2 linked regions of the Thalassobaculum sp. OXR-137 genome follow. The protein of the gene in region 2 interacts with the protein of the main gene of each other region in a pairwise test. Links are inferred from orthologs where the notes say so. Each region holds a gene or a part of one and is shown on either strand. Other genes may lie near its edges.

What was found.
Region 1: the proteins of mrdA (region 2) and T8K17_RS24205 interact in binary tests that used the Escherichia coli proteins (3 or more experiments, as listed by UniProt). The link is inferred for Thalassobaculum sp. OXR-137 from one-to-one orthologs.

Annotation. Positions count from the first base shown.
Region 1 is NZ_CP139715.1:5,218,370-5,233,011, reverse strand. The notes cover bases 5,782-8,816. They hold T8K17_RS24205 (penicillin-binding protein 1A), read left to right. Parts: upstream 5,782-6,086; coding sequence 6,087-8,546; downstream 8,547-8,816. Other genes in these bases: T8K17_RS24210 (phytanoyl-CoA dioxygenase family protein), read right to left, coding at 5,782-5,865. Outside these bases: rpsD (30S ribosomal protein S4), read right to left, coding at 1-286; T8K17_RS24230 (UDP-glucuronic acid decarboxylase family protein), read left to right, coding at 592-1,557; T8K17_RS24225 (hypothetical protein), read left to right, coding at 1,629-2,507; T8K17_RS24220 (RNA methyltransferase), read right to left, coding at 2,539-3,303; cimA (citramalate synthase), read right to left, coding at 3,308-4,951; more of T8K17_RS24210, read right to left, coding at 5,056-5,781; T8K17_RS24195 (amidase), read right to left, coding at 9,913-11,295; T8K17_RS24190 (NAD(P)-dependent oxidoreductase), read right to left, coding at 11,392-12,279; T8K17_RS24185 (tellurite resistance TerB family protein), read left to right, coding at 12,547-12,951; T8K17_RS24180 (NAD(P)-dependent oxidoreductase), read left to right, coding at 13,006-13,917; T8K17_RS24175 (class I SAM-dependent methyltransferase), read right to left, coding at 14,059-14,642. UniProt on the Escherichia coli protein: Cell wall formation. Synthesis of cross-linked peptidoglycan from the lipid intermediates.
Region 2 is NZ_CP139715.1:113,525-128,024, forward strand. What follows is about bases 4,574-7,466. They hold mrdA (penicillin-binding protein 2), read right to left. Parts: upstream 7,077-7,466; coding sequence 5,070-7,076; downstream 4,574-5,069. Other genes in these bases: rodA (rod shape-determining protein RodA), read right to left, coding at 4,574-5,070; mreD (rod shape-determining protein MreD), read right to left, coding at 7,083-7,466. In the rest of the region: T8K17_RS00525 (hypothetical protein), read left to right, coding at 109-702; T8K17_RS00530 (DUF4239 domain-containing protein), read right to left, coding at 712-1,503; T8K17_RS00535 (hypothetical protein), read left to right, coding at 1,852-2,964; T8K17_RS00540 (ATP-binding protein), read left to right, coding at 3,075-3,530; T8K17_RS00545 (STAS domain-containing protein), read left to right, coding at 3,527-3,904; more of rodA, read right to left, coding at 3,913-4,573; more of mreD, read right to left, coding at 7,467-7,538; rod shape-determining protein MreC, read right to left, coding at 7,592-8,512; T8K17_RS00570 (rod shape-determining protein), read right to left, coding at 8,565-9,608; ilvC (ketol-acid reductoisomerase), read right to left, coding at 9,980-10,999; ilvN (acetolactate synthase small subunit), read right to left, coding at 11,121-11,687; T8K17_RS00585 (acetolactate synthase 3 large subunit), read right to left, coding at 11,807-13,552; tRNA (adenosine(37)-N6)-dimethylallyltransferase MiaA, read right to left, coding at 13,750-14,500. UniProt on the Escherichia coli protein: Catalyzes cross-linking of the peptidoglycan cell wall. Responsible for the determination of the rod shape of the cell. Is probably required for lateral peptidoglycan synthesis and maintenance of the correct diameter during lateral and centripetal growth.

The sequences.
Region 1 (14,642 bases), 5.1 Mb from region 2 along the record:
CGAGGCGCGTCTCCAGAATGCCGATCAGGTTCTCGCCGGTGTCGCCCTTACGACGGACGGCCTCGGCGTAGTACTTGCGGAACTGCTTCTCGCCGATGTTGCCGTAGTAGCCCTTCAGCTTCTGCTTCGCCATGAGCTGCACGCCGTAGTCGGTCGGCTTGCGGCGGCGCTGCCCGTGCTGACCCGGGCCGTATTCGCGATTGTTGAGCGGGGATTTCGGGCGGCCCCAGAGGTTGACGCCGAGGCGGCGGTCAATCTTATGCTTCGCGGCGATGCGCTTGGCCATCGCTTCACTCCTTCTTGTGCCCGGTACTGGCCGTTTTCGGCCGCTGGGCGGGTTGTCCCGATAGGGTGATCCGGCACGCAGCAACCGCTTTGGCCGGGCCGGGAACATGCGCGTAGGCGTGCTCCACGTTCTCAGGAATGGGCGCGTTATACGGATCGTCCCGGAAATGTCAAACCCACCGTGGGGTTGGCGGGGACAATCGGCGCTGCGACCTCGCCTCACGGACGCAGAGCGGATATTGTCGCCGGCGACCGGGATACGTCCCGTGTAGCCTGCGTCGACGCCAGTTTGGAGCCCAGCACCCCATGCGCCAGGACTATTTCGGACGAAAGCGCGTCCTCGTGACCGGAGGGGCCGGGTTCATCGGCTCCCACCTCTGCGAGCGCCTGCTGCGCGACGGGTGCGAGGTGGTCTGCGTCGACAACTTCTTCTCCGGCACCCGGGCCAACGTGACCCATCTGCTGGACAACCGGGACTTCGAACTGATCCGCCACGACGTGACCTTTCCGCTCTATGTCGAGGTGGACGAGATCTACAATCTCGCCTGCCCGGCCTCGCCGGTTCACTACCAGCACGATCCGGTTCAGACCACCAAGACCTCGGTACACGGGGCCATCAACCTGCTCGGCCTCGCCAAGCGGCTGAACGCCCGGATCTTTCAGGCGTCGACATCCGAGGTCTACGGCGACCCGACCGTGCATCCGCAGACCGAGGATTACTGGGGCAACGTTAACCCGATCGGGCCGAGGGCCTGCTACGACGAGGCCAAACGGTGCGCGGAGACCCTGTTCTTCGACTACCGGCGACAGCACGGTCTCGGCATCAAGGTGGCGCGGATCTTCAACACCTACGGCCCGCGGATGCATCCGCGGGACGGCCGGGTGGTCTCCAACTTCATCATGCAGGCCCTGAAGGGGGACCCGATCACGCTCTATGGCGACGGCAGCCAGACGCGCTCGTTCTGCTATGTCGACGACCTGATCGAGGGGACGCTGCGGCTGATGTCCAGCCCGGGCGACGTCACCGGCCCGGTGAATCTGGGCAATCCGACCGAATGCACGGTGCTGGAGCTCGCCGAGACCGTGATCCGGCTGACCGGATCGGCGTCCCGGATCGAGCACCGGCCGCTTCCGCAGGACGACCCGCAGCAGCGCCGCCCCGATATCGGCCGAGCCCGCGCCCTGCTCGGCTGGCAGCCGACGATGGCGCTGGAGGACGGGCTGGCGCGCACAATCGACTACTTCCGGGGCGTCATCGCCGCCGGAGGTTGAAGCCGGCGCGCTTTACTTCCGCCTTAGCGGCTGCCTAGGGTGCCTTTCGGGCAGGCGAGGGGAGGGACGAGATGGCGGGGCGCAAGGCGCTGACCACCATGGTGATCGGCCGCGACTACCAGTCGATGTGGAACACTCTGTATCGCAAGAGCGTCGTGGCCTATGCCGACAAGCACGGCTACGATCTGGTGCTGATCGACAGTCCCATCGACCCGACGCCGCGTGCTGCCGAGCGCACCCCGCACTGGCAGAAATGCCTGATCCTGGAACATCCAGGCCTGCAGGGATACGACCATGTGGTCTGGATCGACGCCGACATCTTCGTGAATTTCCATTCCGCCCCCTGCATCGTCGCGCGCTATGGCGATGCCGAGGGGATCGGCGCGGTCCCGTTCGCCAGCACCCAGCCGACAGCGGAGATCCTGGAGAACCGCTGGGACCGGGCGTTCCGGTACGGCAGCGGCATCTTCAAGCGCGACCGCGGCCCCACCGCGCGGGAGCGCTATGCCGAGGCCGGTCTGCCGGAAGACCAGCCCGACATGGTCAACACCGGTGTGATGGTCCTGCGCCCGGACCGGCAACGGGCCTTCCTGCGCGATGTCTACGAGACCGGCACGGAGAACGAATTCTCGGCGATGGAGCAGATGTGGCTGTCCTACCGGATCTTCCAGGAAGGCCTGCTCAGCCCGCTGGACCCGCGCTTCAACAAGATCTGGAGCGAGGAGCTGGTGCAGAATTATCCGTTCCTGATGAACAGCTCGACCCGCCAGCACGTGCCGATCATCGCCCTCTGCGTCACCGCAGCCTGGCTCAACGGCTATTTCCTGCACTTCCTGGCCGACGGCTACTCGCGCGGGGACGTGCGCTACATCATGACCATGTTCGACAGCCCCGAGCAGATCAGCCTGGAAGCGATGCAGAATAGGTTGGCGAAAGGGACCCCGCAGTAGCCGGGTCGGGCTTTAAGCTCTTGAACGGACTCTAGGGTCCGCGCCGCCGCTTGCCGGTGAGAGACTTCACCACGCCGTGGAGGCTCTGCACCTCCTGGTCGGTCAGGCCGGCCCGGCCGAACATGGTGCGCAGGTTGCGCTTCATCGTCGGGCCCAGATGCTCGGGATAGAAGAACCCGGCCTCCTCCAGTTCCTCCTCCAGCCGGCTGTAGAAGAACTCCCGCGTCTCCACCGGCGCCGGCGGGCTGTCGGACATGAGCTGGACGTCCGGCGTGGCATCGCCGCTCTGGAACCACTCGTACCCGACTAGCAGCACGGCCTGCGCCAAGTTAAGGGACGAGAAGCCGGGGTTCAGCGGCACGGTGATCACCGCGTCCGCCAGGGTGATGTCCTCGTTCACCAGCCCGGCGCGCTCCGGGCCGAACAGCACGCCCACCGGCTGATCCGCGTCGAGCCGGGCGCGCAGCTGGGCGGCGGCGGCGCGCGGCACCAGCGCTTCCTTGGTCACGCCGCGCGGCCGGGCGGTCGTCGCCAGGACGTAGGTCAGATCGGCGCAGGCCTCTGCTGTGGTGGGATAGACCCGCGCTTTCTCCAGCACCTCGATGGCGCCGACCGCCATGGCCTCGGCAGCGGGGTTCGGCCAGCCGTCGCGCGGGTTGACCAGCCGCATGTCGGTCAGGCCGCAGTTCAGCATCGCCCGGGCGCAGGCGCCGATATTCTCGCCGAGTTGCGGCTCCACCAGAACGATGGCGGGGCCGGCCCCGGCGACGGAGCGGGCGTGGTCTGTCCCCGCCATGCGCTCAGGCGTCCGCTTTCGGCGCTGCCGCACCGGCGCGCAACAGCTTCCAGGTGATGGCGTCGGACAGCGCCGCGATGGAGGCGTCGATGATGTTCGGGCTGACGCCGACCGTGCGCCAGGTGATACCGGTCTCGTCTTCGCTTTCGATCATTACCCGGGTGGTGGCGTCGGTGCCGTCGCCGTCGCGGGCCGGCGGCAGGATGCGCACCTTGTAGTCGATCAGCCGCATGGTTTGGATCGCGGGAAACTTGGGCGTCAGTGCCTTGCGGATGGCGGTGTCCAGCGCGTTGACCGGCCCGTTGCCGACCGCGACCTCGTGATGGGCGGTGCCGCCGACGGTCAGCGTGGCCGTCGCCTCGGACTCGATCACCAGATCGCCGCGGGCGTTGAACCGGCGCTCGTCCATGACGCGCCAGCGCTCGATGGTGAAGAACTCCGGCACGCCCTCGATCAGCCGGCGGGCCAGCAGCTCGAAGCTGGCTTCCGCGCTGTCGTAGGAATAGCCGAGGAACTCCTTCTCCTTCACCTCGTCGACCAGCCGCTGCACCTTCGGGTGCTTGGGATCGACCTCGACGCCGATTTCGGCGAAGCGGGCCAGGATGTTGGAGCGTCCGGCCTGGTCGGACACCAGGATGTGACGCTGGTTGCCGACGGTGGACGGCTCCACGTGCTCGTAGGTCTTCGGGTCCTTCTGGACGGCCGAGACGTGCAGCCCGCCCTTATGGGCGAAGGCGGCGGCGCCGACATAGGCGCGGTGCGGGTCGCTCGCCCGGTTCAGGCGCTCGTCCAGCAGCCGGGAGACCGCCGTCAGGTGCTTCAGCTTGCCGGTGCCCACATTGGTCGTCATCCCCATTTTCACCACGAGGTTCGGGATGATCGCCATCATGTCGGCATTGCCGCAGCGCTCGCCCAGGCCGTTGATCGTGCCCTGGACCTGCCGCGCGCCGGCGCGCACCGCGGCCAGCGAGTTGGCGACCGCGTTGCCGGTGTCGTTGTGGCAGTGGATGCCGAGATGGGTGCCGGGGACCCGCTCGGCGACCTTGGCGACGATCTCCTCGATCTCGTGGGGCAGCGTCCCGCCGTTGGTGTCGCACAGGACGACCCAGCGCGCGCCCGCCGTATAGGCCGCCTCGGCGCAGTCCAGCGCGTAGTCGGGATTGGCCTTGAAGCCGTCGAAGAAATGCTCGCAGTCGAACATCGCCTCGCGGCCGACGGCGACGGCCCGGGCAATGCTGTCGCGGACCATGGCCACGTTCTCGTCGCGCTCGATCTCCAGCGCCACGTCCACATGGAAGTCCCAGGTCTTGCCGACCAGGCAGACGGCCGGCACGCGGGCGTCGAGAATGCCGGCGAGACCGGGATCGTTGTCGGCGCTGCGGCCCGGGCGGCGGGTCATGCCGAAGGCGACGATCCGCGCGTTGTCCATCTTCGGCGGCTCGGCGAAGAACCGGTCGTCGGTCGGGTTGGCGCCCGGCCAGCCGCCTTCGATGTAGTCGATCCCAAGCTGATCCAGCGCGCGGGCGATCGCCGCCTTGTCGGCGACGGTGAAGTCGACGCCGCGGGTCTGCTGTCCGTCGCGCAGGGTGGTGTCGAACAGATAGACGCGGTCGGCGTCCGATGTGTCGATCGTGCTGTCGCTGGCCATGGCGCCTCTCCCCGCCCGCTCCGAGAGGGATCGTCAGGGAGGCGGGCGAATCGGTAATGGGAGAGGGTCTCTAGCAGCGCGGACGCCGGGCGGCAAGCGGCTGACTACCCCCGTAGGACAGGGAATTCCTCGCCGCGCAGCGGGTCTCCGTGGTTCAGCCGCACATCGGGGAAGGGTGGCGAGACCTCGCCCCTGCGCTTCACATAGACCACGTCGTCGCCGCAGAACCGGGCCGCGAAAGCACGCCGCCTGTTGCCGCCGGTGCCGGGATTGCCCGGCGCGCCATGCACCGTCAGGAACGAGAAGGCGATGGCGTCGCCCGGCTCCATGTCCCAGCCCAGGATCGTATGCTCGCCGCGCTCCAGTTCGATATCGGGCAGCGGCTCCAGCCCGTCGTCGCTGCGCTCGTAGGCTTCGCCCTTGAACTTGGTCGGCAGGAACCTCTTGCCCCAGCCGTGGGAGCCGGCGACGAACTCGACGCAGACCTCCCGCGGCACCGGATCCAGGGGAATCCACAGGGAGCAGGTCTGGGTGCCCTCGATGCAGTAGTAGGGCTGGTCGTGGTGCCAGGGGGTGCGTTCCTCGGTCCCCGGCTCTTTCACCAGCACGTGCTCATGGAACAGTACGACCTTCTGCGAGCCCATGAGCTGCCCGGCGAGATCCGCTGCCGGCGACTGCTCCAGGAAGCGCTGATACTCCGGGATCCGCTGCCAATTGCAGTAGTCGCCGAAGAAATACCCCGGCTTGCCTTCTGGTGTGTATTCCTTGGCGTAGAGCCCGGGCTCGCGCATGTTGCGGTCGATGCCCTCGCGCAGTGCGGCGACCCAGTCCTTGTCGAACACGCCGGAGAGCTTCACGGCTCCGTCGCGGCGAAACATCTCGACGGTGGTATCGGCAAGCGCGCTGGTCGTCATGGCGTCGTCTCCCGGGGGGTCCTTGGCATTCCTGTCCGTTAGCGTGCGAACTCGGCCGGCTTTCGTCAATCCGAACACTTGCCCCGGCGTGTGACAGAGCCCACATCGCGCCGCGTTGACGTCACATTATCTCTCTACCGTAGGCAACCGCTGGACGGTCACGGCGTTGGGAATGCATATGCCCAGCGCGTCTGGTAGGGTGGGACCGGGCTTCGGAGGGTATGAATTTGTTGCGTTGGCTGCTCGGAATCTTCGTTTTCTTCCTGATCGTCGCCATCGGCGGCGTGGGCGCCGTGCTGTACGCATTCCACCATTTCGGCCGGGGTCTGCCCGACTACGAGTATCTGGCGGATTACGAGCCGCCGGTGGTGACCCGGGTCCATGCGGGCGACGGCCGGCTGCTGGAGGAGTATGCGCGCAACAAGCGCATCTTCGTCGCCATAGAGGCGATCCCCAAGCGCGTGGTGAAGGCGTTCCTTTCCGCCGAAGACAAGAATTTCTACAACCACCCGGGCATCGATTTCGTCAGCCTCGCCTCCGCGGTGGTGCTGAACGTGAAGAACTACGGCACCGGCCGCCGCCCGGTGGGCGCATCGACGATCACCCAGCAGGTCGCCAAGAACTTCCTGCTGACCAACGAGGTGTCGATCGACCGCAAGGCCAAGGAAGCCATTCTGTCCTTCCGCATCGAGCGGGTCCTGAGCAAGGACCGGATCCTCGAGCTGTATCTGAACGAGATCTATCTCGGCTTCGGCTCCTACGGTGTGGCCGCGGCGGCCCTGAACTATTTCGACAAGCCGCTGGCCGAGCTGACCATCGGCGAGGCGGCCTATCTGGCGGCGCTGCCGAAGGCGCCGAACAACTATCATCCGACCCGCCGGCACGAGGCGGCCGTCGCCCGCCGCAACTGGGTGATCGGACAGATGGTGGAGAACGGCTTCATCACGCAGGCCGAAGCCCAGGCGGCGACGCAGGAGCCGCTGACCGTCTCGACCGCTTCCACCGGGGACGCGACCTCCGCCGACTACTTCGCCGAGGAGGTCCGCCGAGACCTGATCCAGCGCTACGGCGACGACGGCCTGTACGAAGGCGGCCTGTCGGTCCGCACGACTCTCGACCCGAAGATGCAGCGCATGGCTGACAAGGCCTTGCGTGAAGGCCTGATCGACTACGATCAGCGCCACGGCTGGCGCGGTCCGGTCGCGAAGATCGAGATCGTGCCCGGCTGGGGCGATGCGCTCGCCAAGGTCGAGCGGCCGGCCGGCCTGGGCGACTGGCGCCTGGGCGCGGTGGTCAAGGCGGATGCCAAGACGGCGACCATCGGCTTCCCCGACGGATCGCTCGCCACGCTTCCCTATGACGAGATGAAGTGGGCGCGGCAGTGGATGGAGGATCAGCGCTACGGGGGCACGCCGAAATCTGTGACCGACGTGCTCAGTTTGGGCGATGTCGTCCCGGTGGAGACCGTCGAGAAGGACGCCAAGGGCGAGGCCTATGGCGAAGCGACCGTCGCCCTGCGCCAGATCCCGGATGTCGGCGGCGGCCTGGTCGCCATGGACCCGCATACCGGCCGGGTGCTCGCCATGTCCGGCGGATTCAGCATGGAGATGAGCGAGTTCAACCGGGCGACCCAGGCGTGGCGCCAGCCGGGCTCCTCCTTCAAGCCCTTCGTCTATCTGGCCGCCCTCGACAGCGGCTATACGCCGGCGACGCAGATTCTCGACGCGCCCTTCGTGCTCGACCAGGGGCCGGGGCTGCCGAAATGGAAGCCGTCCAATTATTCCAACGAGTTCTACGGACCGACCCCGATGCGCGTCGGCATCGAGAAGTCGCGGAACCTGATGACCGTCCGTCTTGCCCAGACGATCGGCATGGACAAGGTCGTGAACTACGCCAAGCTGTTCGGCGTGGTCGACAAGATGCAGCCGCACCTGTCCTTCTCGCTCGGAGCGGCGGAGACGACGCTGCTGCGCATGACCACCGCCTATTCCATGCTGGTCAACGGCGGCAAGCGGGTCACTCCGTCGCTGTTCGACCGGGTGGTGGACCGTCACGGCAAGACCATCTACCGGCACGACGACCGGCCCTGCGACGGGTGCGCTGCGGCGTCCTGGAACGGCGGCCCGCCGCCGCAGATCCCCGACACGCGCGAGCAGATCGTCGATCCGGCTTCGGCCTACCAGATGGTGTCGATGCTGGAAGGCGTGGTTCTGCGCGGGACCGGGCGCCGCATCGCCGAGCTCGGCAAGACCCTGGGCGGCAAGACCGGCACGACCAACGAAAACATGGACACCTGGTTCGTCGGCTTCTCGCCGGACCTCGCCGTCGGCGTCTATGTCGGCTTCGACCAGCCGCGCACCCTGGGTCGTCATGATACCGGGTCCAGCGTTGCCGCCCCGATCTTCAAGTCCTTCATGGCCGACGCCCTGGATGGGGTGGTAACGCCGGACTTCCGCATTCCGCCGGGCGTCCGCATGGTCTGGGTCGATCTGGAGAGCGGTCAGCGGGCCAATCCCGGCGCGTCCGGCGCGGTCCTGGAGGCCTTCAAACCCGGCACGGAACCGACCGGCGAAAGCATGGTGATCGGCGGCGGCATGGGCCCCGCATCCTCCGACACGGAGCCGGCTTCGGCACCCGCCGCCGCGGCGCCTGTTGCGACCAGCGGATCCGGGCTCTATTAAGCGTCTGACTTGTCCCGATACCCATCGTCCCCGATATGGCGGACGTCACCTGAACGGAGGGCGCAATGCGCGCCGAGACCACCCAGACCCTCGATGAGATCAAGCAGTCGATCGAACTGCTGAGGAGGCATCTTTGACTGGGATGTCGCACTGACACGACTGTCCGAGCTCGATGCCCTGACCCAGGACCAGAGCCTGTGGGACGATCCTGAACGGGCCCAGAAGCTTATGCAGGAACGCACCCGGCTCGAGAAGCAGATCGAGGACGTGAAGGCGCTCGACCAGACGGTCGAGGACGCGGTCATGATGATCGAACTCGGCGAGGCCGAGGGCGATTCCGACACGGTCGCCGAGGCCGAGAAGGAACTCGAGGCGGTCCGCGTCAAAGCCGAGAAGATGCAGATCGAGAGCATGCTGTCCGGCGAGGCCGACGGGCTCGACTGCTATCTGGAAGTCCATGCCGGCGCCGGCGGTACCGAGGCCCAGGACTGGGCCGAGATGCTGCTGCGCATGTACACCCGCTGGTCCGAACGCCAGGGCTACAAGGTGGAATGGCTGGAGGAGAGTGCCGGCGAAGAAGCCGGTCTCAAGTCGGCGACCATCAAGATCTCCGGCCACAACGCCTATGGCTGGCTGAAGACCGAGAGCGGCGTGCACCGGCTGGTCCGCATCTCTCCCTACGACAGCCAGGCCCGGCGCCATACCAGCTTCTCCAGCGCCTGGGTCTATCCGGTGGTCGACGATTCGATCGACATCGTGATCGAGGACAAGGACCTGAAGGTCGATACCTACCGCGCGTCGGGTGCCGGCGGTCAGCACGTCAACCGGACGGACTCGGCCATCCGCATCACCCACATCCCGTCGGGAATCGTGGTGCAGTGTCAGAACGACCGCTCGCAGCACCGCAACCGGGCCACGGCCATGGACATGTTGCGCGCGCGCCTCTACGAGGCCGAGCTGCAGCGCCGCGAGGAAGAGGCGAACGCGACCGAGGCGTCCAAGTCGGATATCGGCTGGGGCCACCAGATCCGGTCCTACGTCCTGCAGCCGTACCAGATGGTGAAGGACCTGCGCACGGGCCACGAGAGTGGCAATCCGTCCGCGGTGCTGGACGGCGACATCGACGCCTTCCTGGAAGCCTCGCTCGCCGGCAAGGTGGGCATGAACCGCGACGGGGGCGACGCCGCCGCGGGCTGATCCGTCCCCGTTCGGGGATGATCCCGGGCCGGCCCTTCGACACGCCCCGGCTTGAGGCCGGGGCTGCTCAGGGCGAGGTCAAAGTTCTAATCTGATCCATTTTCGACCTCGCCCTGAGCAGCCCCCGGGCCGGACCCGGGGGCGTGTCGAAGGGCCGGGCCCGGGTCCTCTACGCCTGGAACCCGCTCATATCCGGCGCCTTGCCGGCGCCGAGAACCGTCTCCAGGGCCATTGAGATCGACAGCAGCCGGGCGTCCTCGCCCTGCGGGCACATCAGCTGTAATCCGACGGGCAGGGCTGCGCCGAACTGGTGGATCGGCAGGGACGCAGAGCACAGGCGGAAGATGTTTGCCGGCTGGGTATTGCGGGACGACAGGCTGCCCCTCGCCGCTTCCTCCGGATGCTTCAGGTTCTCCACCGGCATCGGTACGAACGGGCAGGTCGGCGAGATCCAGCCGTCGAGCCCGGCGAAGCGGGCGTCGGCGATCCGCTCCAGCTCCAGGCGCCGGTACTGCGCCGCCAGATGCTCCACCGCGGAGACCTTCAGCCCATGGGCCGCCCGGTCGGCGGTGACCGGGTCCATGTTCGGGCGGGCCTTCTCGAACGCCTCCGGCGTCAGCCGCGCGATCAGTTCCGGCGGGACGATTGCCGGGAAAAGGCGGGCGCGCTCCGCGGCTTCCGGGATCTCGATATCGACGATCTCCACGCCAGCCGCGCTGAGGGCGACGATGGCCGCTTCGACGGTGGCCGCCACCTGGTCGTCCAGATCCTCGAAGAAGAAATTGGTCGGCCGGCCGAGACGCAGACCCTCCAGCCGGGCCGGCATCGGCACCTCCGATCCGGTCACGACCGCGTGGATGAGCGCCGCATCGCCGGCGTTCCGGGTCAGCGGGCCGATGGAATCCAGGCTCGGACTGAGCGGGAACACGCCATCGGTCGGCCACAGGCCCACCGTGGTCTTATGGCCGAACAATCCGGTGAAGCAGGCGGGGATGCGCACCGAACCGCCGGTGTCCGTGCCGAGCGCGAAGCCGCAGAGCCCCGCCGCCGTCGCCACGGCGGAGCCGCTGGACGAGCCGCCAGGGATACGGTGGGTGTTGGCGTCCCACGGGTTCCAGGGCGTTCCCCGGGCCTCGTTGACGCCGGTGGCGCCCAGGGCGAACTCCACGGTCTTGGTCTTGCCGATGGGGATGCATCCGGCCGCCTTCAGCCGGTGCATGATCGTGCCCTCCGGCCCGGTCAGGTGCTCGCTCTTCATCTGCGAGCCGTTGGTCGTCGGCAGTCCCTCCAGGGCGATGATGTCCTTCACCCCGATCGGCACCCCCATGAGCGGGCCGAGATCGATCCCCGAGGCGAGCAGCGCGTCGATCGCCTTGGCCGCCTTCAGCGCCCGGTCGCCGTCGACCACCTGGAACGCGTCCAGCTTTGGGTACGCCTCGATACGCGCCAAGCAGGCTTTGACGGCGGCCACCGCGGTCACCCTGCCTTCTCGCAGATCCTGAGCATAGGCAGCGATGCCGTGTTCGAAATAATCCTTCAGGGTTTTCGCCATCGATTTCCTCCCGCGTGATGAATAACGGTGGCACGGCGCCGTGACGCGATCAAACCCACTTCTGCGCGCCGGGCCGGCCGGTCCCCTCTTTACCGATTACGTTTTCGGCGGGGCGTAGAGGTCGATGGTCGCGGCGTTGTCCGCGTCGCTCAGCCCGTGCTTGACCAGCAGCTTGTGGATCTCGGCGGCGAGGCCGGTCAGGGGCAGGGAGGTTCCGAGCTGGCGGGCGGTGTCCATGACCGTGTTGAGGTCCTTCACCATGATCGCTACCCGGCCCTGGACGTCCCGGTCACGGGCGGCCATGCGGGGCAGGAACTGCTGCAGGACCGGCGAGTCGGCCCGTCCGCCGGCCAGCGCTTCGGGCAGCTTGGCAGGGTCGATGCCGGCATCTTCGGCGAACTGGCAGCACTCGGCCATCAGGGCGAGGCCGGTGCCGACGATCATCTGGTTGATCAGTTTGGTCGACTGTCCGGTGCCGTTCGCACCCATCAGCGTGAAGCGGCCCGCCAGATGGGCGACCACCTCCCTCACCCGCTCGAAATCCGCCGCCTCGCCGCCGGCCATCACCGTCAGCGTGCCGTTCGTCGCCCCGGGCACGCCGCCGGAGACGGGGGCGTCGATCCACCCCATGCCGGTCTGCGCGCGCAGCCGGGCGGCGAACTCCTTCGCCATGTCGGGCCGCATGGAGGAGAAGTCGACCAGAACCTTGCCGGCGCTCCCGGCTTCGGCGATGCCGTCGGCGCCGAAGACCACCGCCTCGACCGCGTCCGTGTCGGTCAGGCAGGTAAAGACGATCTCGCTGGCTTCCGCGACAGCGCGGGGCGAGGTGGCCGACTGGGCGCCGGCATCGACCAGCGGGGCGAGCTTGTCCCGGGAGCGGTTCCAGACATGGAGCGGAAACCCGGCGGCCAGGAGCCGTTGCGCCATGGGGCCGCCCATCAGGCCGAGTCCTACATATCCCAGCGGGGTGCTTGTGCTGCTCACGATAGGTCTGTCCTCCCTGGACCGTTGTGTAGGGACGCCGACCGCGGTCCGACGGACGTCGTCTTTGCCGCCCGTTCCGGCGGATCGGCCTATTTGGGAACGAACGCGTTGCGCGAACAACCCCGCCTGTGGATGATCGGACGGGTGGAGGCGGAAGTTGTGTCACTCTGCCTCTGTTGTCCCAGCCTGGAGAGACCGTTATACCCACCGATATGTGGCCGAAGGCCATCCACGTGTCCCATTTTCCTCGCTTTCCAAGGGAATTCGATGATTAGCCACCACGCCGCCTTGATCTACGCCATGATTGTCGGCGCCGCTGCCGATGGCTCGCTCGCGGACAGCGAGCTCGAGACGATCCGTGGGATCGTTCAGCACCTGCCGATCTTCGCCGATTTCGAGCGGGGCAATCTGCCCCAGGTCGCCGCTGCCGCCACCGACATGCTCTCCGAGAGCGACGGTATCGAGACCGCGATCGGCCAGATCAAGGCCAACCTGCCGGAACGTCTGTGCCCGACCGCCTACGCCCTGGCCTGCGACGTCGTCGCCGCCGACGGCGAGGCCACCCAGGAAGAGCTGCGGTACCTGGAGATGCTGCGCCACGACCTGAACGTCGACCGGCTGACGGCCGCCGCCATCGAACGGGGCGCCGGCGCCCGTTACGCCCGCCTCTGAGCCGAGAGGGGCGACGTCGTGACTGAGCCCCATTCTCCGTCTCCGGAGACGCCGATGCCGACGGCCCTGGAGGGCTGGCGGATCGGTCTCGTCGGTCTGGGCCTGATGGGGGAACCCATGGCCCGGCGCCTGGCATCCGCCGGCGCGGCGCTGTCCCTGTGGAACCGCTCCATCGAGAAGGCAGAAGCCCTGGCCGGCGAGTTCGACAGGGTCACCGCCCAGCCGTCGCCCCGCCATGTGGCCGAGGCCTCGGACGTGGTCATCGTCATGGTGGCCGACGCCGAGGCGGTGCGCGACGTGGTGTTCGACCCGATCGACGACAGCTGGGGCGTGCTGCACGGCCTGGCCGAGGACGGGGTGCTGGTCGACATGGGCACGACCGGTCTGCCGGCCACCCGAGACTATGCCGGCCGGCTGCGCATGACCGGCGGCAACTGGGTCGATGCGCCGGTGTCCGGCGGCACGACCGCTGCCGCTGACGGCAGCCTGACCATCATGGTCGGTGCCAGCGACGCCGATTTCGCCCGGATCGAACCCATGCTGAGGGTCCTCGGCAGGCGAATCACCCATGTGGGCGCCGTCGGGTCGGGGCAGGTGGTGAAGACGGCCAATCAGATGATCGTCGGCATGACGATCGGGGCCGTGGCGGAGGCCATGGCGCTCGCCAGGCGCGCCGGCGTTGAGCCGGGGATCCTGCGCGAGGCCATCATGGGCGGATTCGCCCAGAGCCGGATCCTGGAGCTCCATGGCGCGCGTATGGCGACCGGCGATTTCCAGGCCAGGGCCAAGGCGACCATCCAGCGCAAGGACATGCGGGCGGCCGTCGCCCTGGCGGAGGAATCGGGCATCGACCTGCCGGGTCTCATGACCAACGCGTCCCTGTGGGAAGACATGGTCGAGGGCGGGTTCGGAGATCTCGATCATTCCGCCCTGATCCTGGCCATCGACCCGCCCGAGGAGGACTAGGGCAAGCCTCGATCGGATGTTTCGATCCGATCGCGGATTTGCTCCGCCCCCGAATCAGGTCCAGGGGCGTCCGGGATGACGGTTATTGGGAGAGGCTTTACAGGACCTCGCCCGGCGCGGATCCGCCTAGAGGACGGCGGTTCAGGCGGGCTTCTGCCATTCCATGATGTGAAAGAACGGGACGCGGCTGTTGCGGTCGGCCCAATCGGGCTCTCCGCCGGTCGGCGCCGGCTCGTCGAAATGCCGCAGCGCCAGTCCGTTGGACAGCAGGGCGGTCATGTAGCGGCAGAGCGGCCTGTGCCAGTTCCTGATCCGGATGCCGCGCCAGGCCGCCCAGTCGGCGCGCTCCTCCAGGTACCGGTCGAAGCAGAACCGGCGGCTGCCGTCCTGAAGCGTCTGCCACGCGCCGCCGACCTGGGCGGTTGCGAAACCGTTGAGGTTGGCGATGAGCAGGGTGCCGCCGGGCCACAATACCCGCACCATCTCCGAGATCGCCCGGTCCATGTCGGGAATGTCGATCAGGCTCAGATAGCTGACGGCGAGGTCGAAGCCGGCATCGGGCACCGGCAGGTCTTCCGCCACCGCCTGCCGATAATCCCCCTCGGGATCTAGGGCGCGGGCCCGCTCGAGCAGCCGGAGCGTCGGGTCGATCCCGACGGTGGCGATTCCAAGGTCACGCAGGACACGGCAGAAACGGCCCTCGCCGCAGCCGATATCGATCGCCG
Region 2 (14,500 bases):
AGTGATCGGGCAATGATGACCTACCGCCCTCACAAGCGATACCATGATGTTGCCGACCGACCGGTTTTCCGCTTTAGTTTGAAAAATTTCTGATTGGGCGGATCGCGAATGGACCACTTCCCTGCCTCTTCCAGCCGCAGAATTCTGCGGAGCGGTGCGTCGGTCGTGATCCTCGCGGCGGCGCTCGCCATCGTTCAACCGTCCGTGGCGCGCGCAGGCGTGGTCGGCAGCGCGCTGGAGACGATGGCAGGCTGGGTTTCGGGAATCGAGTCGGCCATCGCCACCTGGTTCGACAGCACGATCGGACGGATCGAGCTGCCGGATCGCGGCAAGAGCGCCGCGCGCACCGTCGCGGAGATGGCCTTCGACAATCCGGCGGGCCTCGCCGCCGTCGCCGAGCGGGCCGGCTTCCGGCTGACGTCGATCAGCTTCACCGAGGACGGCAAGCAGGTCGACGGGATTTCATTCGCCTACGAACGGGCGATCGAGAAGGATGAGCGGCTGGCCCTCTGGCGCGACGTGCTGGAAGTGGAGGCGACCCCCTTCCGTCCGGAAATGGAGCTGGTGCGGCTGCTGCTCAACGCGTCCGACATGCAGGACAACCGGCCGCCGGCGGGCATGACCATGACCGGTGTGACGATCACGATCGACAGGGATGCGCTCGAGGCGTCCTGGACCTTCGTCCCGAACCCCGCCGGCTAATCCTGCCCGTCAGCGTATGACGTTCAGGAAGGCCGTCGGGCTGATCGACGCCTCGCCGATGAACGGATAACTGAGCTGCAGCACCATCAGCAGGTGCAGCATCAGGAAGGACGTGAGCAGCGCCGACATCACGGTCTGCGAGACCACGTTCACCGTACCGAAGAACCACGGGAAGATGATCGCCATCAGCGTGCCGCTGATGAGCACGGCCCAGACCAGCGCGATCAGGGACCGCGACACCGTCGTGAGCCGCAGCGACCTGTACTCATTGATCTGGTTCACCCACTCGACCGTGTTCTGCTGCAGCGACTTCTGGGCTTCTGTGACCGGTTCGACCCGCATGAACACGGTGTTCATGTCGGCCAATCGGGAGGAAACGTCCGGATCGGCGATGCCGTAGCTCATCACCCGCCATTCCTTCTCGACCACCGCGCGCGCGTATTCCTGCACGGCCCGGCGCATCGCCGCGCGGTCCACCTCCTGCCCCGGCTGGTCGTAGGTATCGGCAGCCCAGGACAGGGACGACAGGGTCGCCGCTTCCCGCTGGGCGTTGGTCTGGGCCGTGGTGAAATGGTCGAAGGCCCCGATCATCGCCAGGCCCAGGGTGACCGCATAAACCTCGCCCAGGAAGCCGAACTTGGCCCCGCCGACGGAGTTGTTCGGCTCCAGCTCGAACGGCGTGAACACGGAGTTCACCAGCCAGGATCCGATGATCGACAGCAGGATGCCCAACGCGATCATGAAGGGCACCGACGTGCTCAACGGAATGGCGGCCAGTTGAAGACCGAGATCGTATGTCATCGCCGCCGCCTCCCAGGAACATGATCGGTTCGGCTCGAACGATCATGCCCCATGCCATTCAACACCGGTCGGCATCGCGCCGCCCGCCCGGTGACCCTCCCCCGGATCTCAGCCCGCGGTCAATGGCGCTCGCCGTTGATCCGCCCTTGCCGTCCCCGGTCCTGATCCCGAGGACTGCATTTACCCCATCCGGCCGTTCCCCGTCGACTGTGACGACAATCGCTGCGGGCGCGACATAGCTGCCTGGACAGTTGGATCGACCGGGCGGAGGGAGTAGCCTTGCCGCATCAACACAACACGATTGAGGCCCGCCAAGCCATGCCGGCGCACCCGCGATTGAGCGCGAACATGTTCGACGCCTGTCTGCGGGCGGTGGAACGCAGCCTCGTCCACCCGCTGGCGGGACCGGTCGCCATAAGCAACGCCATCGCCTGCCTGTCGCGGTTCGCGGACGACCACCGCCGCGCCATGGCCGAGGGCGGCGAGCTCCGACGCGCGGCCCAGCAGGGGGCGGTCCGCCTGCAGCGGCAGATCACCGGAACGGCGCTCCCGGCCCTCGCCAAGCTTTTCGAGGACACCGAAAGCTCCCCGTCCCTGACCGCGGCCGGTCCCGACGGGAGCGAGCCTGTCTCCGCCGTCGAAGCGGCGACCCTGCTCGCGGCGATCGCGTCCTGGCAGCACGCCAGCGGCAGCGGGACCGAGGCCGGCGCACTGGCCGCCCGGGTGGGCGCGGCGCTGGCACAGCAGGCGAAACGCCGCGTCGATCGGTTCAAGGCCCAGCAGTCGCCGGAGGACGCCCCGGACTATCGGGCCGTCGCGGCCGATCTCGCCTTCCTGGACGAGACGATCCGTGTCGCCCGTCATCTCAACCGGCCGCAGTCCGCCGCAGAGATCGGGCGGCTGCGCGACCATTACGGCCGCGTCGCGCTGATCTCGGCGCTGGCCGTGATCCAGCGCGGCACCGATAACGCCGACATGTTCGTGCATTTCGACATCGCCGCCATGCTGGTCTCCGTGGAGCACGTGGTGGTCGTCATTTCGCGCACGCTCGACGCCGTCGAGGAGGAACGGGCCCACGCCCACCCGCACGTGGAGACGGTCAGTGAACCCGTCGTGCGCGATTTCGCGTCTGGATTGATGCGGCTGGCGCCGAACTATGTGAGAATGCTGAAGAATACGGTTTCCGGCGTCGGCAAGGCAGTCCCGGAGTTCGGGTTCTCCGTGTTACGGGTCCTGCTCCAGATCACCCGGCTGATCCGGATTCTTCACTACCATCTTCACGATGGCCGTCTGGCGGACGCGGCGAACAAGATCGCCGCCGATGTCGCAGAACTGCGAGGGAAACTCTTGATCACAGCCAGCGACGACCCGGACTTGGCCGCGCGCATCATCTCCGCCCTGGAAGCCCTGTCGGCGGACCCGATACCCGGTGCAGCCGACGGACGCGACGCGGCCGGATGAGGCTCCCCATGCGCAGTCTGCCGCCCCGTTCCGGCGAGGGCCGCTCGGCCTCCGCGGTGCCCCCCGACGCCGCCGGACCGACCGCGGTGCCGGCCCTGGAGCTCTGAGCGATGGCGGACACCGGCGTGCCGACCAAACCCACCCTGCGGATCATCGCCGCCAACCGGAGCGAGGAGCTCGATCGGATCGCCGGCGAGCTCGGCCGGTTCGCCGAGGAGAACGACCTGCCCATGCGCAGCGCCATGCACCTCGACATGTCGGTTGAGGAGATCGTCTCCAACGTTATCAAATACGGCTTCGATGCCGGCGACATCCGCGACGATGCGGTGTCCATCGACCTGACGCTGGAGGACGACCGGCTGGCCATCCGCATCGCCGATAGCGGTCGCCCCTTCGATCCGCTGGCCGATGCGCCGCTCCCGGATATCGACGCCAGCGTGGAGGACCGGCCGATCGGCGGTCTCGGCGTCCACATCGTGAAGACGGTGATGGCCGAGGTACGCTATACCCGCGCCGGCGACCGCAACATTCTCGACATGATCCTGGCGATCGCCGCGCCGGCGTGACAGACACGACCCTGAAGACCGACCTGGAAGGACCCGGAACTATGCAGATCGATACCGCGACCCATGGCGACGTGCTGGAAGTCGCCCCCAAGGGACGGCTGGACAGCAACACGGCCCCGGTGCTGGAAAAGACCCTGCTGGAGCTGATCGGCAGCGGACAGCCGAAGATCACCGTCGATTTCGGCGGGATAGACTATGTGTCGAGCGCCGGGCTGCGGGTTCTGCTGGTGGCCGCAAAGCGGACCGCGGCGACCAAGGGACAGTTCTCCATCCATTCCATGTCGCCGGAGATCCGCGAGGTCTTCGAGATCAGCGGGTTCCTGACGATCCTGAAGGTCTATCCGGATCTCAACGCGGTACTCGCCGCCGGCTGAGCGCCGCCTCAGTCCTCTTCCACGCCGGCGCGGGCGATCCGTACGTCGCGGTGGACCGAGACGCCGAGCAGCAGACCCAGGCCGATCATCATCGTCAGCATCGCCGTGCCGCCGTAGCTGATCATCGGCAGCGGCACGCCGACCACGGGGATCAGCCCCATCACCATGGCGACGTTGATGAACAGGTACAGGAACAGCGTCGTGGTGACCCCCAGCGCCACCAGTCGGCCGAACTGGCTGCGCGAGCGGATCGCGATGGCGAAGCCGTAGGCCAGCACCAGGACGTAGAGCCCGATCAGGCAGGACGCGCCGATCATGCCGAACTCTTCCGCCAGCATGGTGAAGATGAAGTCGGTCTGCTTCTCCGGCAGGAAGTTCAGATGGCTCTGGCTGCCCTTCAGGAAGCCCTTGCCGAAGATCCCGCCCGAGCCGAGCGCGATCTTCGACTGCAGGATGTGATAGCCGGAGCCGAGCGGATCGCTTTCCGGGTTGAGGAAGGTCAGGATCCGCTTCTGCTGGTACTCGCGCAGGAACTGCCAGACGATCGGCACCGCGGCGACCCCGGCGGCGATCAGCGCCAGGAACTTCCAGATCCGCACGCCGGCCAGGAAGAAGATCGCCCCGGCCCCGGCGATCATCATCAGCGCCGTGCCCAGATCGGGCTGCTTCAGGACCAGCATCGCCGGCAGGCCGACCATGAGCAGCGGAATGATGAGGTTCAGCGGATTGCCGACCTCCTCGTAGGTCAGGCCGTTGAAGTACCGGGCGAGAGCCAGCACCAGACAGATCTTCATGACCTCGGACGGCTGGAGCTGGAACAGGCCGAGGTCGATCCAGCGTTGGGCGCCCATGCCGATCTCGCCCATGATCTCCACGGCGACGAGAAGCAGCAGCGCGACCATGTAGCCGAGATAGGCGGTGCGCATCCAGAACCGGATATCGACCAGAGCGATGGCCAGCATGATCCCCAGACCGATGCTGAAGCGCAGGACGTGGCGGTACGCCCAGGGCGACCAGGATCCGTTCGCCGCGGAATACAGCATCAGGCAGCCGACGCCGGCGATGGTGACCACCAGCAGAACCAGGAGCCAGTTGATCGCCACCAGCTTCTGACCGATGGTCAACTCGGGTGGATTCAGGCCGTCGGAACGGAAAGAGATCGCCATCACCCGTCCCGCCGAGCCGGTTCGTCGTCGTCCTTGCTGTCGGACGCGGTCGGCCCCGGAGGGGCAGGCGGATCGATCCGCAGCGCTTCGCGCAGCACGTCGGCCCCGATCGGTGCGGCCATCGACGACCCGCCGCCGCCATGCTCGACCACCACCGCCACGGCGTAACGCGGCGCCTCGACCGGACCGAACCCGACGAAGAGCGCGTGATCGCGGTAGCGCCAGGGTTTCTCGTCCTTGTAGGCGCCCGACGCCCGGTCGGCCATGGTGATGCGCCGGACCTGGGCCGTGCCGGTCTTGCCCGCCAGTTTGATGTCGTCCTTGTCGCCCTGGATCTTGCGCGCCGTGCCGCGCGGACCGTTGACCACTTCCGACATCGCCGCCCGGACGGCATCCAGATGCCGGCTGTCGACGGCCATGTCCTCGGCCGGCGGCAGGGGGCCGTCGGGAATCTCAAGATGGGGCACCACCGCCTTGCCGCCATTGACGAGGCGCGCCGTCATCAAGGCGAGTTGCAGCGGCGTGGTGAGGTTGAACCCCTGCCCGATCGCCGCCACCAGCGTCTCGCCCATCTGCCAGGGCACGCCGGTGGTCGCCAGCTTCCACTCGCGGGTCGGGACCAGTCCGCGCCGCTCGCCCGGAATATCGACCCCGGTCACGTCGCCGAGGCCGAAGCGCTTGGCGATGGCCGCGATCCGGTCGATCCCGATGCGCTTGGCGAGCTCGTAGTAGTAGACGTCGCAGCTCTGGGCGATCGACTGCTTCATGTCGACCCAGCCGTGGCCGTAGCGCGACCAGCAGTGGAACCGGGTATCGCCGAGTTCCAGGTGGCCCGGACAGAAGAACTTGGTGTCGGGCCCCGCCAACCCGGATTCCAGCGCCGCCAGCATCACCAGCATCTTGAAGGTGGAGCCCGGCGGATACTGGCCGGCCACCGCCTTGTTGTTCAGGGGGCCGCGCGGATTGGTCAGAAGCTCTTCCCAGTCCTTCGCGGACAGGCCGCGGTTGAACGGGTTCGGATCGTAGCCGGGGGCCGAGGCCAGCGCCCGCAATTCGCCGGTATGGACGTCCATGACCACGACGGACCCGCTCTCAGCCTCGATCACCTTGCCCTTCTCGTTGATCAGGACGGTCTGCCGGTCGGCATATAGGTCCCTCAGGGCCGGTTCCGCCTCCGCCAGAGCGAGCTGCGCCCGCGGATCCTCGGTCGGCAACCGTTCGGCATTGCCCCGCGCCAGCCGCTCGGTGGCGAAGCGCTGCAGGTTGATGTCCAGCGCGAGCTTGACGTCGCGCCCCGGCTCCCCGTCCTCGCCCGGCAGCTTGCGGATGATCCGGCCCAGGGCGTTGACCTCGACCTGGCGGCGGCCGGCGGTGCCGCGCATGCTCAGGTCGTGCAGCTTCTCGATGCCGCTCTTGCCGATGCGGAAGTCCGGCAGCTCCAGCACCGGGTCGCCGGTCAGCTCGCTCTCCGACACGGCCGCCACATAGCCGGTGATGTGGACCGCCGTGTCGGCGAAGGGATAGCGGCGGGACCGGCCGACCTCGATGCGGATGCCGGGCAGGTACGGCGCGTTGACCGCCACCCGGGCGATCTCCTCGCGGGTCAGGTTCTCCACCACGGTGACCGGAACGAAGGCGCGCTTGCGCTTCACATCCTTCAGCACCCGGCGGACGTCCCAGTCCGGCACCTCGATGATCGAGCGCAGGGCCGACAGGGTGGCGGCCACGTCGTCGGTCTGCTCGCGAACGATTTCGACGCGGAAATTGTCCTGGTTGTCGGCCAGCGCCACGCCGTTGCGGTCGAGGATCCGGCCGCGGATCGGCGGCAGGAGTTCCAGGTTGAACTGGTTGCCGCGCGACAGCAGCTCGTAGCGGTCGGCCTCGACCACCTGCAGATAATACAGCCGAGCGCCCAGCGCGCCGATCAGGCCGAGCTTGGCTCCGGCCAGCACCAGCGCTCGCCGGGTGAAGACCTTTTGGACGTCCTGTTCGCTTGCCTTCAGCATGGACGCCTACCGGACCACGTAGCGGTGGAGACGGACGAAGAGCCAGGCCACGACCGGGAAGCCGAGCACGGTGACCAGATACTGGAACATCGCCGGCTCGGGACCGATCAGCCGGAACTGCAGCACCGACATCATGAGCCAGGCGAGGATCGAGACCGGAAGCTGGATGACCATGAACCCGACCCAGGTCAGCAGGAAGGGCTTGGTGATCAGCGCCCGGCGCTGGGACAGGGCCAGGGCGTGCAGCAGCAGCAGGCTGACCGCGGTCAGGCCCAGCGGGGTGCCGGTCAGGATGTCCTGCAGCACGCCGATCAGGAACAGGGCGGAGGCCGGCTGAAGGTCCGGCCGGAAGACCGCCCAGTAGAAGGTCGCCATCGCCGTGTAGCCCGGGACCACCGTCGCATAGCCGGGAATCCCGATGGTCACCACCGACAGCACCGCCAGCATCGCGGTGAGTACCATCGGCGTCGACTGTCGGATCCAGGTATCGAGGCGTTGGGCCGCGGAGGGACGCATCACTGCTTTGCCCCGCCGGAGCGGGAGGCCGGCTCCGGCCCCATGACCGAGAAGGGCGGCAGATGGGCGCTTTCCGGCTGCACGACTCCATCGGAGCCGGTCTTCAGGATGCGCACGTATTCCAGCCGTTCCCAGTCGACGAAGGGCGTGACCCGGATCGAACCGTCGGTGATCGTGGTCACCATGCCGACCGCGAGACCTGGAGGGAAGACGCCGCCGTGACCGGACGTCACGATCCGGTCGCCGGGCACCACCTGGGCGTTCTGCGGCAGATAGACGATCCGGGGCGACCGGGTGTTGTCGCCGGCCACCACGCCCGGGTCGCGGGTGCGCTCGATCACGATGGGGATCTGCGAGTTCAGGTCGGTGATCAGCAGGACGCGGCTGTAGGCCTCGCCCACCTCGACCACGCCGCCGACCAGCCCCTCGCCGCTGACCGCCGCGTTGCCCAGGGCGATGCCGTTCTTCTGTCCTGCCGTGATCATCACACTGCGCACGAAGGCGCCGCCGCCATCGGCGATCACCCGGGCGCTGACGAAGTCGACGTCCTTGGGCGGCACGAAGTTGGTCAGCGCCCGCAGCGCGCGGTTCTCGGCCTCCAGGCGCCGGGCGACGTGCTGCCAGCGGTCGAGACGGTCGTTCTCCACGGACAGCCGGGCGTTCTCGGCGCGCAGATACCGCAGGTCACGGACATTGTTCATCAGGTCGGTAAGCGCCTCGGCCGGCTGGGACGCCACCTCGATGACCGGCGCCAGCGCGTCGAGCACGACGACCCGCGCCCGTTCCACCAGCAGGACGTCGGCCTTGCCCAGGAGCATGAGCCCGAAGGCGGCGGCGATCAGCGTGGCGAAGGCGAACCGGCTCCACAGTGAGCGCACGGGTTGTGCCACGCTGCTGAACGATCCGGGTCGCTTCGCCATGGTGAACGGTCACCTCAAGGGTAGACAGATATCTCGAACGCGCGAGCCGATGTCAGTAGGCGCCGATCAGAACGTTCCGCAGAACCTTCATCTCTTCCAGGCAGCGCCCGGTGCCGAGCGCCACGCAGGACAGCGGGTCGTCGGCGATCATGACCGGCAGGCCGGTGGCATGGCGCAGGACGAAGTCCAGGTTGCCCAGCAGCGCGCCGCCGCCGGTCAGCACGATGCCCTTGTCGACGATATCGGCCGCCAGTTCCGGCGGGGTCTGCTCCAGCGCGACCTTCACCGCCTCGACTATCTGGCTGACCGGCTCCGCCAGGCTGTCGGCGATCTGCGACTGGTCGATGATGATTTCCTTGGGCACGCCGTTCATCAGGTCGCGGCCCTTGATCTGCAGGCCCTTGCCCGTGCCGTCTTCCGGCGGATAGGCGGAGCCGATCTCCTTCTTGATCCGCTCGGCACTGCCCTCACCGACCAGAAGGTTATGGTTGCGGCGGATATAGGCGATGATCGCCTCGTCCATCTTGTCGCCGCCGACGCGCACCGAACGCGAGTAGACGATGCCGCCGAGCGACAGCACGGCCACCTCGGTGGTGCCGCCGCCGATATCGACGACCATGGAGCCGGTCGGTTCGGTCACCGGCAGGTTGGCGCCTATCGCGGCGGCCATCGGCTCCTCGATCAGGAACACCCGGCGGGCCCCGGCGCTTTCCGCGCTTTCCTGAATGGCGCGGCGCTCCACCGCGGTCGACCCCGACGGCACGCAGACGATGACCTGCGGGCTGGCGAAGGACCGCCGGTTATGCACCTTGCGGATGAAGTGCTTGATCATTTCCTCGGCGACTTCGAAATCGGCGATGACGCCGTCGCGCAGAGGGCGGATCGCCTGGATGTTGCCGGGCGTTCGGCCGAGCATCTGCTTGGCCTCGTCGCCGACGGCCAGCACCTGCTTCTTGCCGCGAACCGTGGCGATGGCGACCACCGACGGTTCGTTCAGCACGATGCCGCGGCCCTTGACGTAGACCAGGGTATTGGCCGTGCCGAGGTCAATGGCCATATCGGCAGACAGCATTCCGAGGAGATTGGCGAAGAACATCGTTTTTCTCAGTCCCGTCGATGTTGCGGCCCGGTCCATGTCTCCCATGGGACTGGCCGATCGAATCCCGTCAGGGCCTCCGTCCCGGGTTTATGACCCGGACGGCCTTTAGGCCCGGCTCGTATTTCGCGTGTCGACGCTTCGGCCTTAATCACCGGCCTGGCCGCGCCGCCCCTACCGCTCTGCGCTGCTCCGATACGCTATGTCGGTGACAATATCAGGATTCGCAGACAGTTACAAAGCGCTCTTCACCGCGATTCGTTAAAGAGTCGCGGGCGAATCCGGCGGATTGATGACGGACATCATTCCGAACGCGAAACGGGCGGGTCAGCACCGGCCGACCCGCCCGTCCGCTCAACGAATAAGCTCGATCAGTTCTTGGTCTGATCGACCAGCTTGTTCTCCGCGATCCACGGCATCATGGCGCGCAGCTTCTCGCCGACCTGCTCGATCGAGTGCTCGGCCGCACGGCGGCGCATGGCCTTGAACGAGGACTGGTTGACCCTGTTCTCCAGCATCCAGTTGCGGGCGAAGGTGCCGGACTGGATGTCGGCCAGGACGCGCTTCATCTCGGCCTTGGTCTCCTCCGTCACGATCCGCGGACCGGAGACGTACTCGCCGTACTCGGCGGTGTTGGAGATCGAGTAGTTCATGTTGGCGATGCCGCCCTCATAGATGAGGTCGACGATCAGCTTCACCTCGTGCAGGCACTCGAAATAAGCCATCTCCGGGGCGTAGCCGGCCTCGCAGAGGGTCTCGTAGCCGGCCTTGATCAGCTCGCACAGACCGCCGCACAGGACGACCTGCTCGCCGAACAGGTCGGTCTCGCACTCTTCCTTGAAGGTGGTCTCGATGGTGCCGGCCCGGCCGCCGCCGATGGCGGAGGAATAGGACAGCGCGACTTCCAGGGCGTTGCCCGAGGAATCCTGATCGATCGCGACCAGGCACGGCACGCCGCCCCCACGCAGGTACTCGGAGCGCACGGTGTGGCCCGGGCCCTTCGGCGCGATCATGAAGACGTCGATGTCGTCGCGCGGCTCGATGAAGTTGAAGTGCACGTTGAAGCCATGGGCGAAGGCGATCGCCGCACCGGCGCGCATGTTCGGCTTCAGGTCTTCGTTATAGATGTCGCCCTGGAGTTCGTCCGGGGTCAGCATCATGAGGATGTCGCCCCACTTGGCGGCCTCGGCCGGCGTCATGCACTTGAAGCCGGCGGCCTCGGCCTTCGCGCGGGAGCGCGAGCCCTCCTTGAGCGCGACGACCACGTCCTTGACGCCGCTGTCCTTCAGGTTGTTGGCATGGGCATGGCCCTGGCTGCCATAGCCGACGATCACGACCTTCTTGGTCTTGATCAGGTTCACGTCGGCGTCGCGGTCGTAGTACACGCGCATGGGTGTCTCCCTCCTTCGGGTCTTGCGGTTCTCAGAACAGGTTTTCGAAAATTTCCATGGACCCGGCGACGGTTTAGCTGGGCAGCCGCCGCCGAGTCCAGATGGCTGGTTCAGTCTAGGGTCAGTCGTCGGCGGCTTTCTTCGCCTTCCGCTTGGCCTTGCGGACCAGCGGCATGTGCACGTGTTCGCCCCGGGCGATGGCGACGACGCCGGTGCGCGACACCTCCACCTCACCCAGCGAGATCATCAGGTCGATGAAGGCGTCGATCTTGCCGGTATCGCCGGTCAGCTCGAAGACGAAGCTGCCGAGCGTGCTGTCGATGGCCCGGGCGCGGAAGGTGTCGGCGATGCGCAGGGCCTCGATCCGCTTCTCTCCGCCGTTGCGGATCTTCACCAGCGCCATCTCGCGGCCCACATGCGGGCCTTCCATGGTCAGGTCGTGGACGTCGTAGACCGGAACCAGGCGGGCGAGCTGCGCCTTGATCTGCTCGATCACCATCGGCGTGCCGGAAGTCACGATGGTGATGCGCGAGCGGGCGTTGACCTCGTCGACCTCGGATACGGTCAGGCTCTCGATATTGTAGCCGCGGCCGGAAAACAGGCCGATGACGCGGGCCAGGACGCCCGGCTCATTGGCCACCAGCACGGCGATCGTGTGCCGGGCGCTCGGTTGATCATTGGGTGTCACGTCGGGTCTCCGAAAGACGGGCGGGGGCTCGGGGGTTCATGCCGGAGCCGGCGCCCGGAAGGGAATGGCAGGGACGGCAGGCAGGGCGGCCGCCGGGAAGCCCCGGCGGCCGCGCGCCGTCATACGAGGGCCATGCCCTTGTCGGTCACGGTCTGCTGCTCCTGATCGCTCGGGCTGAGGATCATCTCGTTATGCGCCCGGCCCGACGGAATCATCGGGAAGCAGTTCTCATCCTTGGTCACGCACACATCGACCAGAACAGGGTGCGGCGCGGCGATCATCTCGTCGATGACGTCGTCGAGCTGGCTCGCCTCGGTCGCCCGCAGGCCGACGCCGCCGAACGCCTCCGCCAGCTTGACGAAGTCCGGCAGGGCCTCGGAATAGCTCTCCGAGTAGCGCTTGCCGTGGATCAGCTCCTGCCACTGGCGGACCATGCCCATCCACTGGTTATTGATGATGAACGCCTTCACCGGCAGGTTGTACTGCCGCATCGTCGACAGCTCCTGCATGTTCATCAGGAAGCTCGCCTCGCCGGAGATGTCGATGACGAGCGAGTCCGGATGGGCGATCTGCACGCCCATCGCCGCCGGGAAGCCGTAGCCCATGGTGCCGAGCCCGCCCGAGGTCATCCAGCGGTTCGGCTCGTCGAAGCCGAAATACTGGGCGGCCCACATCTGGTGCTGGCCGACCTCGGTGGTGATGTAGCAGTCCATGCCGCGGGTCTTCTCGAACAGCCGCTGGATCGCCTGCTGCGGCTTGATCTCCTTGGTGCCCTGCGTGAAGGCGAGGCACTTGCGCGCCCGCCAGCCGTCGATCTGCCGCCACCAGGAAGCCAGCGCCTTGGCGTCCGGCTTGTAGGCCTTGGCCTTCCACACCGCCAGCATCTGCTCCAGCACGCTGCCCGCGTCGCCGACAATGGGAATGTCGACCGCCACGTTCTTGTTGATCGAGGACGGGTCGATATCGATGTGGATCTTTTTCGAGTTCGGCGAGAACCCGGAGATCGTGCCGGTCACCCGGTCGTCGAAGCGCGCGCCGATGCAGACCATGACGTCGCAGTCATGCATCGCCAGGTTGGCTTCGTAGGTGCCGTGCATCCCGAGCATGCCCAGGAACTGCTTGTCCGAGGACGGGTACGCGCCCAGGCCCATCAGGGTCAGGGTGGCCGGATAGCCGGTCTTGCGCACCAACTCGCCGAACAGCTTGGACGCCTTCGGGCCCGCGTTGATCAGGCCGCCGCCGCCGTAGAAGATCGGCCGCTTCGCCTTGGCGATCAGTTCGACCGCCTTCTCGATGGCGCTGTCGTCGCCCTTCACCTGCGGACGGTAGCTCTTCGGCTCCTTGTCCTTGGCGTTGGTATAGGGGCAGTCGGCGAACTGGATGTCCTTCGGCAGGTCCACCACCACCGGGCCCGGGCGGCCGCTGCGCGCGACGTAGAACGCCTCGTGCATGACGTCGGCCAGCTTCTCGGGGTCCTTCACCAGGTAGTTATGCTTGGTGCAGGGCCGGGTGATGCCGGTGGTGTCGGCCTCCTGGAAGGCGTCGTTGCCGATCAGATGCGTCGGCACCTGGCCGGTCAGGCACACGATCGGGATCGAGTCCATCAGCGCGTCGGTCAGGCCGGTCACCGCGTTGGTGGCGCCGGGACCCGAGGTCACCAGCACGCAGCCGACCTTGCCGGTCGACCGGGCATAGCCCTCGGCCGCATGCACCGCCGCCTGTTCGTGGCGCACCAGAATGTGCCGGATGGCGTTCTGCTTAAAGATCTCGTCGTAGATCGGTAGTACCGCCCCGCCGGGGTACCCGAATACGACTTCTACACCCTGATCCTTGAGCGCGCGGAGGACAACAGCGGCACCCGACATGATTTCGGGTTTAGCCGCCTGGGGAGACGACGGGGTACGGGAGGACGTCTTGCGGGGATCAGCCACCGTTCCGCTCCTTCATTGTTGCGATCTCGCTGTCGGCGCCCGGTTCCTGAGGGGCGCCAGAGAGGATCAAGGTTGATAAAGACACAACCGGCGCGGAAACCTTCCGCGCCGGACGGCCGGAACCTAGTCGCTCAGGATTTGGGCGTCAACAGCCAGGAGCGAATTTCCGAAAAGATTTTCTCAAAACCGCTTTTCGAAAATTGCGCGTCCATTCGGATATCAGACAGGAATTGATGACGAAACCAGGTCCGCTGGCGCTTGGCATATTGCCGCGTGGCAATGACCGACGCGTCGACCGTCCTATCCAGGTCGATTTTTCCATCAATATAATCAATAAGTTGCGGCACACCAATCGCCCGCATCGCCGGCAGAGACCGGTCCAGGTTGAGGGCGGCGAGCCCTCGGACCTCCTCGATCGCCCCCTGCGCAATCATCTTTCGAAACCTGACCTCCACCGCCTCGGCCGAAACCGGCCGCGGCGGGAACAGAAGCACCCGGCAGAACGCCAGATCGTCGCGCCCGCCGGTCGGCTGGGCCTGCCAGTCCGACAGGGCGCGGCCGGTCGCCGTCGCCACGGCCCAGGCGCGCTGCAGCCGCTGGGAATCCCCCGGATCCAACCGGGCGCCGAGCACCGGGTCGAGGGGGCGGAGCTCTTCCCTGAAGGCTTCGCCCCCGAGCCGGCGGTACCGGGCGATCGCCTCCTCCACCACGGCCGGCGGGACCGGCGGGACCTCGGCGATGCCCTGCATCAGGGCGTTCAGGTAGAGCCCGGTGCCACCGCACAGGATCGGCACCTGCCCGGCGGCCAGTGCCGCGTCGATCTCCGCCGAGGCAGCGTCGCGCCACCAGGCGACGGACCCGCGCTCGGCGGCCGGCAGCACG